DNA from 2 places in the Sinobaca sp. H24 genome. Region 1 is predicted to be linked to the other one. Evidence: riboswitches for the same ligand, from Rfam matches in the RefSeq annotation. Region 1 holds a riboswitch; the other holds the start of a gene.
What was found. A riboswitch is a leader RNA that binds a small molecule or an ion and turns the genes downstream of it on or off. The one in region 1 is predicted to bind thiamine pyrophosphate.
Positions count from the first base shown of each region.

Region 2: it holds a riboswitch for thiamine pyrophosphate, as region 1 does, so the genes downstream of both, MMY81_RS27710 (ABC transporter ATP-binding protein) here and MMY81_RS00780 (thiamine phosphate synthase) in region 1, are expected to answer to the same signal.

Region 1 is NZ_JALBWT010000001.1:129,616-137,528, forward strand. Features, by position in the region: gene MMY81_RS00745 (glycosyltransferase family 4 protein) at 1-850, opposite strand, end outside; gene MMY81_RS00750 (NAD-dependent epimerase/dehydratase family protein) at 872-2,020, opposite strand; gene MMY81_RS00755 (YflT domain-containing protein) at 2,340-2,594, opposite strand; partial or broken gene MMY81_RS00760 (ThiF family adenylyltransferase) at 2,743-3,751, opposite strand; partial or broken gene MMY81_RS00765 (thiazole synthase) at 3,751-4,446, opposite strand; partial or broken gene thiO (glycine oxidase ThiO) at 4,704-5,845, opposite strand; gene MMY81_RS00780 (thiamine phosphate synthase) at 5,824-6,450, opposite strand; TPP riboswitch at 6,502-6,611, opposite strand; gene MMY81_RS00785 (tautomerase family protein) at 6,744-6,956, shown strand; gene MMY81_RS00790 (FixH family protein) at 7,015-7,413, opposite strand; gene MMY81_RS00795 (AEC family transporter) at 7,483-7,913, opposite strand, start outside.
Region 2 is NZ_JALBWT010000037.1:24,475-32,387, reverse strand. Features, by position in the region: gene MMY81_RS27740 (sugar ABC transporter permease) at 1-222, shown strand, start outside; gene MMY81_RS27735 (sugar ABC transporter permease) at 223-1,065, shown strand; gene MMY81_RS27730 (ThuA domain-containing protein) at 1,107-1,841, shown strand; gene MMY81_RS27725 (Gfo/Idh/MocA family protein) at 1,868-2,938, shown strand; gene MMY81_RS27720 (potassium channel family protein) at 3,258-3,923, opposite strand; gene MMY81_RS27715 (DUF1516 family protein) at 3,956-4,345, opposite strand; TPP riboswitch at 4,464-4,566, shown strand; gene MMY81_RS27710 (ABC transporter ATP-binding protein) at 4,697-5,476, shown strand; gene MMY81_RS27705 (ABC transporter permease) at 5,473-6,237, shown strand; gene MMY81_RS27700 (ABC transporter substrate-binding protein) at 6,237-7,250, shown strand; gene MMY81_RS27695 (hypothetical protein) at 7,306-7,803, opposite strand.

The sequences.
Region 1 (7,913 bases):
TAACAAGTCCGAGCGTTTCCGTAGTGGAAGGAAACACGAATACATCTGATGTAGCAAACGTTTCTGCAAGCTCTTCTCCATGCATGAACCCGGTAAACGTTGTATTGGTTCCTTTAAAATGTTCTTCAAGAACCTGTCGATGCGGGCCGTCTCCAACAATTGCGAGTACAAACTTGTCGGATTCTTCCAGAACGTGGCGGATTTTTTCTATTTCTTTCTCTGCTGCCAGTCTTCCTACATACAGCAGCAGCGTCTTTTCCGGCTTGCCGTCTGTCAGGCGCAGACGCATTGATTCGCTGTATTTATCCGGGGAAAACTGCTCCGTATTTACTCCACGCTTCCATACATGCATACGCTCAAACCTGCGGTTCACCAGCTCTTCTTTAACCGTCTGGGACGTACATAAATTAATATCCGCCTGATTGTGCATTCTCCGAAAATGCCACCACATCAGCCATTTCAAACTGCCAAGTTTATAATAATCCATATACTGTGCCAGATTTGTGTGATAGGAAGCTACAAGCGGCAGCTTGAGCTGCCTGGCATATTTAATGCCAGCGTATCCTACAACCGCCGGGTTCACTACATGAACTACGTCCGGATTAAATTCTTTCAGATGTTTTTTTACAACAGGGTGCGGCACGGCAAACTGCTTGGAACGATAAAAGGGAAATGTAATATGGGAAAGTCCAATTACTTTAGCTCCTTTGTATTCATAAACACCAAGGTCCGGCGCGTAAATCCGCACTTCATGCCCCTGATCAAGCAGCCAGGTGATGCAGGCTGTCAGCCGGGTAACAATACCATCTGTGGACGGCAGAAAGGTTTCAGTTATTATGGCTATTTTCAACAGGAACACACTCCGTTTTTATTATTTCCAGGTTACGTTGGGAAGAACATTTTCTTTTACTACACGGTCTTTATGCGTCAGCGCAGCGTTGAGGATTTCCCGTATCACGTCATCTGTCAGCATGAAAGGCTCAAGACCGAGATCAAGAAGATTTGTATTTACCGCACGGTAAAAATGCTCTTCTGCTTCGATCCTTGGATTGTCATATTTGCCTACTTCTACTTCAATCCCCTCTTCTTTTGCTACGCGCTGCACCATCTCCGCCAATTCAGTAATAGAAAATTCTTCTGTAAACTGGTTAAATACGCGGAACTCTCCATTGTCTGCCGGATTTTCTGCAGCAATTTCAATACAACGGACGGTATCACGGATATTCAGGAAGCCTCTGATCTGCTGTCCTTTGCCATATACCGTCAAATCATGGCCGATAGCAGATTGGATAATAAAGCGATTCAAAGCCGTTCCAAATACGCCGTCATAGTCGAGACGATTCACAAGCGCAGGATCCATAGCCGTTTCTTCTGTATCGAGTCCATACACAATGCCCTGGTTTAAATCCGTCGCACGGATGCCCCATGTTTTGCAGGCAAACATGATATTGTGGCTGTCGTGAACTTTTGATAAATGGTAAAAAGAATTAGGCTGTTTTGGGAAAGGAAGTACATCTTTTCTGCCTTTATGCTCAATTTCAATATAGCCTTCTTCGATTTCAATATTTGGAGTGCCGTACTCTCCCATTGTTCCAAGCTTAATCAAATGACACTCCGGTACGATTTCCTTAATACCGTAAAGAACGTTAAGCGTACCTACAACGTTATTTGTCTGAGTAAACACAGCATGCTCACGGTCAATCATGGAATAAGGTGCGGAACGCTGCTCCGCAAAATGAACAAAAGCGTCCGGCTGCTCCTGCTTTAACACTTCACGAAGAAAATCATAATGATTCAAGTCTCCTTCGTATGTACGAATTTCTTTTCCTGTAAGTTCTTTCCATTTCGCTACTCTTTCTTCCAGCGTGGCAAGAGGAGTGATGGAATTGGAATGAAGCTCTTCGTCCCATTTTCTTCTAATAAGATTATCTACAATGGATACATCATGTCCTTGTTTGGAAAGATAAAGGGCTGTCGGCCATCCGCAGAATCCGTCGCCGCCTGCAATAATAATTTTCATTGTCTTTCTACCTCCAGGTCGTATGTTCCGTCCTATCCGTCCGGAATCGTCTCTTTTTGTCTTTTTCATTGACTCTCTATTTAAAAATCACATAGTGTACCTTTTTATACCCTTTTTCTTATGAAAATATACGTATAAAAAGTGCACAGGCTGTCCATAGTATACTATACAACATTTGCTTTAAAGCCGCTATTTTATTTGTTGTTTATTTATGTAACTTATAGTTTTATGCGGGGTTATACCATGCTTTTACATACTGCTCCCCTATATTTACCAGAAAAAAAGGATGCCTTCAAAGAAGGCACCCCGTTCTTTTTGATTATAGGCTTAAATCAGTTGGAGCATCTTTTACGACAAGAATAACTTTACCGTCGTCAAGCTTGTCCTCTAATTCTTCTGCTTTTGCTTCTGTATAACCAAGCTCCTGGAATTTCGCACGAAGTTCGTCTCCCTGCTTGCGGAATACGTTTTTGATGCTCTCGCCGATACCCTGCTCTTTAGCACCTGCTGTGTTAGCATCTGCTTCGTCTGCAAGGCGGTTTGTTCTTTCTTTATCATGAGTAATAATATATATATATCCTCGCTGATACCTTGTGTCTTTAGTCTGTCGACTGCTGTTACAGCCTCATCGTCGTTTAAATATTCTTTATAAAATGGTTCCATTGTTTATCTCTCCCTTCTGAAGGAAGTTTTCCCGGAAATATTAACTTTAAAACTTATTTTTAACCGCCGACGATCTGATGATAGATTTTCCGTGCTTTTCCTTTATCCGATTCCCCATGAATAATAGCCCGTCCATCTGCAAACAGTACGATCCTTTTTTCTTCCCACTGCAGCACAAGCAGATGAGGGTTGGATTTCTGAATAATACTTTCATGCCGTTCTTTCAGGTGCTGCAAAGATGCACCCGCATTCCTGGCAGGCCTGACCTGTACGGCATCACGTCCACACAGCGTCTCTAGAGATGATTTAGCTTCCCACTGCAGATACGGGTAGGAAGCTTGAACACCGCAGGAAGAGCAGTCTTCTTTTTTTAATTTATCCAGGTTTATCGTGCGGTGTTGATTTTCCCAGACGTCAAAAGACAAAAGGGTACGCCTCAGATCCTCTTCGTTTCCGCTCAATATTTTCAACGCCTCCGCTGCCTGGTGGGCACTGACCATCTGTACTGCCGGAGCGATAATGCCTGCCGTATCACATGTTTCACCATCCATTGGTATATCCTCCATCAGGCAGTGCAGGCATGGCGTGTCTCCGGGTAAAATGGTGTACGTGATACCATAGCTTCCTACACAGGCGCCGTAAATAAAAGGAATATTATGCAGGCAGGCAAAGTCGTTAACCATCATACGGGTTTCAAAATTATCGAGCGCGTCAATAATAACATGCTGGAAGGAACGACTCTAAGAGAGCGGGTCTACTTCTCCTATTACAGCATTCACATCCGAATGCGGGTTAATGTCACGAAGACGGGCTTCTGCCGCAGCAGCTTTCGGCGTTGAGCTGTCTGCATCCCATTCAGTGTACAGCTGCTGGCGGTTTAAATTGCTGTGTTCCACATAGTCCCGGTCCACGATCGAAATCGAACCGATCCCGGCTCTTACGAGTGTTTCCGCCATACTGCTTCCTAATGCTCCCGCGCCTATTATAACGGCATGCTTATCCCCGATTGCCTGGCCCTTGTTTTCCGATCGGAGCGAACAGCTCCTGGCGGGAATAACGGCTGTTCATCACAGCTGGCTCATTCCTTCAGAAGGGCTGCTTGCCTGTGCATAAAATTTCTTCTCGGTGCGGCCGGCTTCATGGCCGAGTTTTCCTGCCTGAACCGCCAGCTTCATCGCTTCTGCCATCTTCACTGGATCATCGGCACCGGCTACTGCTGTATTTAACAGCACTCCATCCGCTCCAAGCTCCATTGCATAAGAGGCATCCTTAGGGCTTCCAATCCCTGCATCAACAATAACCGGCACTACAGCCTGTTCAATAATATGGGCAAGATTGTAGGGGTTTACGATACCCAGCCCTGTTCCAATAGGAGAGGCTCCGGGCATAATAGCGTGAATGCCAAGCTCCTGCAGCTTCCTTGCCAGCACCACATCATCCGATGTATACGTTAAGACGGTAAACCCTTCATTCAGAAGCTGTTCAGAGGCTTTGAGCGTTTCCACAGGATCTGGCAGCAGGGTTTTATCACAGCCAATTACTTCTACTTTAATCATGTCACACATACCAGCTGCATCTGCCATTCTTGCGATTCGTACAGCTTCTTCGCTGTTTTTGGCTCCGGCCGTGTTCGGAAGCAGCCTGTATCCGTTAAGATCCATAGCTTCAAAAGGATCCGGCTGAGAGCTGTCAAAAAATATTCATCCGTCTTACGCAAACGTCAGTACTTCCGTCTCTGAAGCTGCCACTGCCTGCTTCTGCACCTCAGCGGTTTTATATTTGCCTGTACCTAAAACAAACGCGATTCAAAAGAAAATCTCCAATAGTTTAACATCTTTCATCCTCTCCTACAAAGTGAACAATTGTCCAGCCGGTTTTTCCTTCAGCGCTGATTCCTTCTGCTCCGGCCTGGTTAAAATATCTCCGTTCTTTTCTACAACAGATTTTTTGTGACCAACGTTAAAATGCAAGCAGCTGTTCAACGGACTCCACTGTATCCGGAACCTGCTTTTCTTCTCCATTAATGGTGAGCTTCACTAGAAACACCTTCCTTTATTCGTTTTCGGCGGGGAGAAAAGGCCTTCTCCCATTCCGCGTTTACCGGTTCTCCACAGATGGAACGGGCGAGCCAGTCCCCTGTGCCGGCTGAAAGCAGAATGCCATTACGGTAATGCCCGGCTGCCATCCAGAGACCTTGATTATCTACAGAGCCAAGATAAGGCATACCGTCAGCAGACTGCGGTCTAACTCCACTCCACGCCTGTTTGAATTCTGCTCCGGCAAGATCCGGCACCAGCGTAAATGCGCTTTTCAACAGGTCATGAATAGAGCCTGCATACACCCTGCTCTCCATAGAACCTGGATGTTCCGTTGCCCGACAATGACCGTGCCGTTTTTCTTGGGAACAAGGTATACATCTGGAGCGTGAATGGTGGACGTAATAAGCTTCTCTGCGGGCCGGATAGATAAAATATCTCCTTTGACAGGTATCATCTCCGGCATCACACCAATATCTCCGTCTATTCAGGTCTGTCCATGCGCCTCCTGCCATCACTACATGCTCTGCTTCTATTGTCCCCCGGCTCGAGGTCACCTCATAGCCGCCTGTCTTCTGCTTAATGGAAGAAACCAAGGTATGCTCCATTATTTCTGCACCTAAAAGACGGCGCTTCCGGCATAGGCTTTCGTTAGATAAGGCGCCATAACCTGTCCGTCTTCCGGCATATACAGAGCGCCTTGAGCGGTCTCATCTGCCAGCTTTGATTCTTTTTTCTGCAGCTCTTCATGGGTCAGCCAGCTGACTTTTTCACCGGCCTCCTGCTGAAAGGCAAGTACATCAAGAAGATGGCTCGTTTCTTCATCTGAGTGTGCGGTTTTCAGCATACCGTTTTTTATATAATCTACGTGAATGCCTGAATAGGATTCAAGTTGAGGGACTAATTCGTCGTACATAGAACGGCTTGCTCTGGCAAAATCAAAAAACGCACCCTGGCTGTTGATTTCCACCTGTGCTCCAAGCATACCGGCAGCGGCACTGGAAGCTTCACTGCCAATCGTGCTCCGTTCCAAAAGAAGTACCCGCTTGCCTTTTTGTGCTAAATGAAAGGCAGTGGAACAGCCGTTAATACCGCCGCCGATCACTACGGTATGATAGGATGACATAGTTTTCCCTCCTCTTTCAGTTTTATATAATATTCGTACGCCCGCTGCTTCGGATCTTCTGCTTCGTATAAACCTGAAAGTACTGCAATACCGGAAGCACCGGAGCGGATACACGATTTCACACGTTCCGGAGTAATACCGCCGATTGCGATCACCGGCAGTGCAGTCGCTTCTGAAATAGCTTCGAGCTTCTTCAGGCCGTGTGGTTCCAATCCCGGCTTACTGCCGGTAACAAACACATGCCCGAAAAATAGATAATCAGCGCCTGCCTTTTCTTTTAAGCGGGCCGCTTCCAGGCTGTGAACAGACCAGCCTGCAGTGAGACACTGTGTCGGCTTTTGCTCTACGGCTTCTTTCAAATGATATCCAACCTCTTTGAAATGCCGTCTATTTTCTTCCGGTATATTCAAACGGACCTGGTAGTCCGCCACTCCCTCTTCCTTTAGGAATGCAACAGCGGTTCGTAACTCCCTGAGCGACCAGAGAGGTTCACGTATATGAAAACAATCGATATATTCTTTCATCTCTTTGGAAATGTCCATCCATTCTCTTAAGGTCTGCCTGCCGGTCGATACAGCATGCAGTTCTTTTCCGTTTGTTCCCATGAAAAAAGCCGCCTTCCCATGAGGGAAAGCGGCTGTTGGTTTCTGCGGAAAAAGCAGGACAAGCCACTTCCCTCCGCTGGTATATCTCCAGATCAGGTTCAAAGAGTCCCGAAGTATCACTTCAATCTCAGCCCTTTAAAAAGGCACCCCTAGTGGTAAAACTATTGAATTGGTTATAGTATTCATCGTAAGCTATCGTTGTTTGAATTGTCAATCAACATAAACTAAAGACTGTCTAAATAAGGAAAAACCTTTATACTGAAAGTACACGTTAATAAAAGGAGAGATTCATCATGCCATTTGTAAATATTAAAATTACAAAAGAACATAAGCCCGCAACTCCGGAACAAAAACAACAGCTTATTGAAGGCGCTACTAAACTGCTGCAGGATGTTCTCGGCAAGAATCCACAGACGACTATCGTTGTTATTGATGAAGTAGAAACCGACAACTGGGGCATTGGTGCTAAATCGGTATCGGAAATCCGCAAAAAAGATACGCTGTAATTCGAGGCGGCTCACCTTTTTACGATAAGAGGAAGGCAAAGACTGCCTTTCTCTCTTTCTATTCTACTTCTATTTCCTCTGTCGGCATGCTGTGCATATTGCGGGCTGTCACATGGGCTGTAACGTGGTGCGTACCGCTCTCTTCAAACGTATACTCCAGCATATATTCCCCATCGCTGCTGTGTTCCCCTTCTATCTGCTCGCCCATTTCCTGTTCGCCTTCACTCCATATTTCAAACAGCACTTCGCCCGCGTCTTCCACCGCTTCTCCATCCTGTTCAACATGCGCTTCAATTAGAGCTGTTTCTCCGGTCACAGCCGGTTCATCGATATGTATCGCTACTTCAATTGGTTCGCTGCTGGGCGGACTATTTTCAGCTTCCGATTCATCGGAACCGCCGCAGGCACTTAACAAAAGAAGTCCAAATGTGCCGGCACCTATTCCCCATTTTCTCATTACATATGCTCCCTTCTCTTTTCATGCATCATCCCATATTATATCTTGATTGCGCTTTCTTTGTTACCCCTAGGTACCAATTATTAATAACAGTATCCAAAGGGAAGGTACACTTAAAATGGTCGTCAGCAGCGTAATGCTTGAAACCAGATCGGGACTCGAATGAAACTCTACAGATATCATAGCAATCGTTGCTGCGGTCGGCATCGCTACCGCTACAATCAGCACCGTACTCAAAAGCTCATTTGTCTGCAGCAGCTGCGTCAATCCATAGGCAATTACCGGGGAAATAACGAGTCTTACCGCTGTCCCAATGCTGATCAGCTTCCATTCAAGGGAAGCCAGGGAAATTTTAGCAAGCTGCATGCCAAGCACGACCATTACTACGGGAATGGAGGCTTCGCCCAGCATACTGATGCTGTCAAAATAGGTCGGCGGGATCGTAATATGAAGCCATTGAAACAATATTCCTAAGAGCAGAGCAAAGAAAGCAGGCATTT
Region 2 (7,913 bases), on a different contig from region 1:
TTTAATATTATTTATTTGTTTAATGAAGGCGGACCTGCCGTGCGGGGTCAGAATGCCGGGGGAACGGATATCCTCATTTCCTGGGTCTACGATTTAACCTTCCAGAACAACATGTTCAATATGGCGGCAGTTATTTCCTTGATTATGGGGCTGATGATTGCAGTATTTGCTATTCTGCAGTTTAGAAGAACCAGGTCATTTAAAGAAGAGGGGGAAATATAAATGTCATCTAAACTAAAATCAAGGCTTGAGGTAGCGGGTATTTATCTGGTGATTGCTTTTATGTTTGCTGTCATCTCCTATCCACTGCTCTGGACACTCGGTCTCTCCTTTAACGAAGGCACGAGTCTATATTCCTCCAGCATTATTCCTGAGAATTTTTCCCTGGAACACTACATCTGGCTGTTCACCGATCCTGACAGCATGTATTTAACCTGGTATAAAAATACATTAATTGTTGCCGTTACCGTTTCTGTCGTCGCTACATTTATCGTCGCCTTAACGGCCTATTCTTTTTCCAGATACCGTTTCAAAGGCAGAAAGTACGGCATTTATGCTTTCTTAATTCTGCAGATGTTTCCGGTATTAATGGGAATGGTAGCTCTTTATATTCTATTAAATATTATCGGTCTGCTTGATTCGCTGGCCGGTCTTATGCTGATTTATATTGGCGGAGCCATTCCGATGAACGCCTTTCTTGTGAAGGGATATTTTGATACGATTCCAAAAGAACTTGATGAATCAGCGAGGATGGATGGAGCTGGTCATTTCCGAATTTTCTTTACGATTCTTCTTCCCCTGGCAAAGCCGATTTTGGCAATCGTTGCCTTGTTTAACTTTATGATGCCCTTTATGGATTTTCTTCTGCCCAGCATTATTTTAAGAAGTGAAGAAAATTATACGCTGGCACTGGGATTATTTAATTTTGTAAATGATCAGTTTTCTAATAATTTCACCCGATTTGCTGCGGGATCCGTATTGATCGCGCTTCCGATTGCCACCATTTATCTATTTTTGCAGAAATGGCTCATTTCCGGGCTGACCGCTGGAGCAACAAAAGGTTAATTTATTACGAAAATATATTATAATGAATACAGGAGGCTTTTATGAAAATAGTTGTATGGAACGAAAACAGGCACGAGAAAGAAAACGAAGTGGTTTCTTCCATTTATCCGGAAGGAATTCACGGAGCGATTCAAGGCTTCCTGAGAGAAGAGGGACTTGATGTAAGCACGGCTACATTGGACGAACCGGAGCACGGATTAACAAAAGAGGTTCTCGACAATACAGACGTTCTTATCTGGTGGGGTCATCAGGCTCATGACGAAGTGACCGAAGAAGTCGCAGAGCGTGTGAAAGAACGCGTATTGGAAGGAATGGGACTGGTGGTACTGCATTCTGCCCATTTCTCGAAAATATTTAAAAAATTGATGGGTACTTCCTGTGATTTGAAGTGGAGGGAAGCGGATGAAAAGGAACGCCTTTGGGTCGTCAATCCGACGCATCCTATTACAGAAGGCATAGGAGAATTCATTGAGCTGGAAAAAGAAGAAATGTACGGGGAGCATTTTGACATCCCTGTACCGGAGGAATTGTTATTTGTCAGCTGGTTCGAGGGTGGAGAAGTATTCAGAAGTGGTGCCACTTTTCAGCGCGGGCGTGGAAAAATCTTTTATTTCCGCCCTGGACATGAAACGTATCCGACGTACTACCATGCAGACATTCAGCGTGTGATACGTAACGGCGTGCACTGGGCAGCTGGACTGGCCACACCAAAGCCGGTTTACGGAAACGCTCAGCCGCTTGAACCTATTGCCGGCACAACCGCTGTTAAACGCTGATGGCGACACTAGAGGGGTATATTCTAATGGATAAGCTAAAAATTGGCATCATTGGATCAGGTGGAATCGCGCAGTCCAGGCACATTCCCACTTTTCAGCAGCTGGAAGATAAAGTTTCCATTGAAGGCGTATATGATATTAATCAGGACCGGGCTCAGGAAGTAGCAGCTGCTTTTTCTATTGCCCGGGTATATCACAACATTGAAAGAATGCTTGAAGAAGTAGATGCCGTTGTGATCTGCACGCCGAACAAGTTTCATGCAGATATAGCAGTACAGGCTCTGGACCGCGGCATTCACGTTCTTTGCGAAAAGCCGATGGCTATCACAACAGAAGAATGCGAACGCATGATAGAAGCCGCTGAAAAAACAGACTCGGTTCTTGCTATTGCCTTTCACTACCGCTTTGGGCCGGAAGCCCAAATTGCCAAGCAGATGATGGAGAACCATGAAATCGGTGACCCGCTCGTCTGTCGTTTCCAGGCGCTGCGCCGTCGGAAAGTTCCGGGCTGGGGCGTCTTTACAAATAAAGAACTCCAGGGCGGAGGAAGCCTGATTGATTACGGCTGTCACCTGCTTGATCTGTCTTTATGGCTGCTTGGAAATCCGAAGCCGCTGGAAGTAATGGCAAAAACGTACGATCGGTTGAGCAAAGCGCCGAATCTCACGAACGAGTGGGGTCAGTTTGACCAGAACACATTTAACGTGGAAGACCATGTAACCGGATATATCACATTTGAAAACGATATTACGATGCAGCTGGAATGCTCCTGGGCAGCTAATATAAAAGAAGATACGGAACAGCTGAGCATTTCCGGAGTAGAAGGCGGTTTACAGCTCTTTCCGTTTGAACTGTATCAATCTAAATATGGCACCCTGTTAAACAGCACGGCTCAAATTAATAAAATCGATAATATAGAGCCGTACTATCAGGCAAATAATTTTGTGGATTCCTGCACAGGTGAAGCAGAGCTTATTGTGAAGCCGGAGCAGGCGATGAAAGTGACAAAAATCGTTGAGGCGCTCTATGAGAGCAGCGAAACAGGCAAAAGCGTTCGATTCGAAGAAAATCCAACCACTTTTGAAGAATCTTATTAAAAAGAGACTGTCCCAAAAAATATTTTTATCATGCTATGAGGAAATAAATGAAGAACCTCGCATCCACTTTACAAGGATGTGAGGTTCTTTTTGCATCGTTGAGCTATTTATTTTTTTAAGCTGACTCTTATGAAAAATCATAAAAATAACCAGGTGCCGACTCAGGCAGACCAGCCATCGCTGAAGATAAAGAAAGGTTTTCTCTTTAGCTGAGGCATGGCCTGCCGAAAGCGTGCGCCTGGTTTGGCTGGCAGCATTTTGCTGGTCAGGGGTACCTTTTGGGAGACCCCGCTTCATTAAAAACGGAAATCTTTTAAATCTAAAGGCCTTCGTTCTCAAAGCGGCGGATCTCATCTTTGTGACCTAAAACAATCAGCATGTCTCCCTGCTCAATTTGATCATTAGGGCGGGGAGATACATTAACGTCTTCATTTCGTTTAATCGCAAGAATCGTCACGCCATACGTGGCCCGGACATTTGAATCAATCAAGGTTTTACGGTGTAGTTTTTTTGTAGCATACACTTCGACAATTGTGTAATCATTGCTCAAGTCGATGAAATCAATAACTTTTTCCGAAGTCATGTTGTGGGCAACACGGATTCCCATATCAAATTCCGGGTGTACTACCCGGTCAGCGCCGATCTTATCTAGCACCTTCTGATGGTATTTATTCTGGGCTTTGGCCCAGACAATCGGTACGTTCATATCTTTTAATACAAGTGTCGTAAGCACACTTGCCTGAATATGGTCACCGATAGCGACAACCACATGGTCAAAGTTGCCAAGACCCAGGGACTTTAATGCTTTTTCATCCGTAGAGTCGATGCAGGCTGTCTGCGTAGCATACGTGACGTATTCGTCCACTTTTTCTTCATCCTGATCAATCGCAAGAACTTCATAGCCTAAATGATAAAGTTCCCGACAGATACTCCCTCCAAATCGGCCTAGGCCTATAACAGCAAATTGTTTTTTGTTTTTTGCCATGGGAAAACGCTCCTTTATGTGTCAAATTCGTCTTATAGTAAATAAATGCCCTGAGGGAGCAGCAATCCTAAAATAATAGTAAATATAACAAATCCTATCACAAAACGGACGAAGAGAGGGTGGCCGGTGTTCTTGAATAAGTGAACAAAGTAAACTTCAATTAATCCGATGCTTATTAAGCCGCAGGCCAGTTTAAACAGGCCGCCTAAATAAACGGGACGAAGACCGAGAACAAGCCCGCCGGTTAACAGCAGCGGCAGATAGAAGAATCGAAGCAGGTAGTGAAGAAGAACAGCGGTCCGATTCATATTGGTCTTGTGAAATATATAAACAGCACCTGCGAGCAGAATAACTACTGCTACAGCAGCAAGATGTATAGTGAGTATGGTATCAGCGATAATAGACTCTCCTAATGTAGACATTTTCTTAATCATATCATGCGTGTACGTGTTACAGGAGCAGAGATTTTTCTGGAATAAAACTTCCGGTATGAACCATTTCGAATATGTGCTATCTTTAAGAGGCAAAGACAAATCATATAACAAGCACTAGGGGTGCTGCAAAGCTGAGAGGGATGATATTCATCCTAACCCTGGAACCTGATCTGGATAACACCAGCGGAGGAAAGTGCGGAATGTTCACCTGAAAAAGCAGCCTCTCGTGCTGTTTTTAATGATAGAACGATTTTTCCGCCGCTCCTCTACTGGAGCGGCTTTTTTGTGTGCAGATACAAGTTCCGGGAAAGCAAGGCACATGTAAAAAAGGGGGCGGAAATGAATAAAAAGCAGAAACCGGCACTGGAATTTCGGGATGTGACCTATGCCTATGCTGATACCGATGCACCGATCTTCGAGCAGGTGCAGGCTGTAGTGGAGAAAGGAGAATTTGTCAGCCTGCTTGGACCGAGCGGCTCAGGAAAGTCAACGTTCTTCCGGCTTGCCGCAGGGTTAAGCAATCCAGTCAATGGGTCTGTGCATCTGCACGGATCAGATTCCGGCATAAGGCTTGGCAGGGTAGGCTACATGCCGCAGCAGGATATGCTGCTGCCCTGGCGCACCATTTTGGAGAATGGCATGCTTCCTCTGGAAATAAACGGTCTTTCCAAAAAAGAGGCAGGAAAACGGGTATCCGCTCATTTAGAAGCATTCGGCCTCGGGGGTCTCGAACATAAGTATCCACATGAACTGTCCGGTGGAATGAAGCAGCGCGTGTCTTTTCTTCGTGCCGTAGTAGGAGGAAACGACATCCTCATGCTGGATGAACCATTCAGTGCGCTTGATTCCATAACCCGTTTTATGATGCAGGAGTGGCTGCTTGAGAAGTGGCAGGCTTCAAGGCAGACGCTTATTTTTATTACCCATGACATCGAAGAAGCGTTATTTCTATCCGATCGTATTTTATTATTTACCGAACCGCCGATAAAGGGTCCCCTCACGGAAATTACTGTCCCGCTTCCAAGGCCGAGAGACGAGGGGGCACGGGATCACCCGGAGCTCTTAAAGCTGAAGCGGGAGCTGATTGAAAGAATGCGCAGGGAGGAGAGGCTGCGATGAATGGCTGGAAAGGGACAGGCGTTTCTTACATCGGAGCGGCTCTGCTTGCGTCTGTTTTTTTTATTATCTGGGAAGCAGGAGCCCGCTGGTATGACACGCCTTATATACTGCCGGCACCGTCTGCGGTGCTGCAACGGCTGGTGGAGCTCGCTGATATATTATTTCTTGTACACCTGCCGGCCACACTTCTCGTTATAGGAACCGGACTTGGCATCTCAATTGTTTGCGGAGTTGGCATTGCGGTGCTGATGAGCCGGAGCCGGGTGGTGGAAAAGAGTGTGTTTCCTTTACTTATCACGTCGCAGACCATACCGATTATTGCACTTGCTCCGATCTTTGTTTTGTGGTTTGGCTATTCCATGTGGAGCAAAGTCGCTGTTACGGTGCTGATTACTTTTTTCCCAATCACAGTCGGGGCGTTTGACGGTCTTCGGACAGCAAGCAGGGATATGCAGGATCTGCTTCGGACGATGGGCGCCGGAAGCTGGCAGATTTTCAGAAAAGTTCAGGTACCGATGGCCCTTCCTTCTTTCTACTCTGGATTAAAAGTTGCAGTTACGCTGAGTGTCATAGGTGCGGCTATTGGAGAATGGCTGGGAGCAGATGCGGGACTCGGATATTTCAGCCGCAGGATGATGACGCAGATGGACGCAGCCGGCGTATTTGCACCGATTGTTCTGTTGTCGCTCGTAGGCATTGGTCTTTTTTTGGCAGTAAAAGCAGTAGAATATGCAACTACAAAAAAAGGAGGAAATAGATAATGAATAAGCGGAATAAATGGATCAGGCAGGCCGTACTGTTTGCTGCAGGGGCTGCAGTACTGGCGGGATGTGGAAGCGAAAGCGAACAGCAGGCAGAAAACGAAGAGCTGCAGGAAGTTGATATTATGCTGGACTGGTACCCCAACGCGGTGCACAGCTATTTGTACACGGCCCAGGAAAAAGGATACTTCGAGGAAGAGGGGCTCGACGTGAATATTATGTTTCCAACGAATCCGACGGATCCTTTGAATCTGGCCGCTGCAGGGGAAGTGGATCTTGGTATCAGCTATCAGCCGGACGTCATTACGGCGCGTACTGAAGGTATTCCTGTAGTAAGCGTTGCGGCCATTGTACGGTCTCCTCTTAACCACATTGTGTACAAAGCGGACTCTGACATAGAACGGCCGAGAGATTTAGAAGGCCGGACCGTCGGATATCCGGGTATTCCGGTTAATGAGCCGATTGTAGAAACGATGGTGGAGGACGACGGCGGCCAATTCGAAGAAGTAGATCTGGTAGACATCGGCTTTGAGCTGCAGTCTTCTCTCGTAAGTGACCGGGCCGATGCGGTAAGCGGGGCATACATTAATCATGAAGTACCTGTGCTGGAACATGCCGGTACGTCTGTAGAATATTTTAATCCGGTCGATTACGGCGTTCCTCCGTTTTACGAGCTTGTTCTCGTCACAAATGAAGAGACGCTGGCAGTGGAAGAAGAGAAAATTAATGCCTTCTGGACGGCGGCAGAAAAAGGCTACACATACATGAAAGATCATCCGGAAGAAAGCCTGGACATTTTATTTGAGAATGAGGATCAGGAAAATTTTCCGCTGGAACGGGAAGTAGAAGAAGAAAGCCTGAATATATTGATGGATAAAATGGAAACAGAAGACGAAGCCTTTGGCAGCCAGGATCGGGAATCCTGGGAGGAAACGATCAGCTGGCTCGAAGAAATGGAGTACATTTCCGAGACGCCTAACGTTGATGATATATTTGTAAATATGTCAGAATAAAAAACGGCTTTGTGCTCTCTATGAGCACGAAGCCGTTTTTGGTTTATCATCTATTCTACATAATCAAGTAGTCCAGGTTTACATTTATCGTTTCCTCTACCTGGTCGATACCATGCTGATCCTTCACGGAACCATTATAGACAAGCTGAATCGAATCAGCATTATCGGGAAGTTCTACTTTATAATAAGTGGAGTTCATGGTTTTTTGGCCTGGCTTTAATACTTCTTCGCCTGTTGAAGATCCGCCTCGCTTTTCTTCCATAGAGACCGCTTCATCAAGGTGGTTACCGTCTTCATCAAGCACGCGTATCTCTACAAATTGATCATCGTGATAACAGGTGATTTCCTCGTTGTTAGGATTTTCGACGTAGGGGTGGATATAAACAATAGAGTCCTCGGGATTAGTGTATTTAACGCCAACTTCTACACGTTCGGTCAACTGCTGATACTGATGGCTGAAGGTAGGAGTAACAAAATAATACGTAGCCCATCCCAGCGTAAGAACAATAACTATCGGAATTCCCCACTTCATCCATGAAAAACGATTTTTCACCATAATCCCCCTTTAATCGATACCTGTCTGCTGCTGTTTAAAATGTCAGGTTTGTTGTCATTTATTAGTATAAGCCGGACAAGCACCGAAAGAGAAGGGGATTTGCAAAG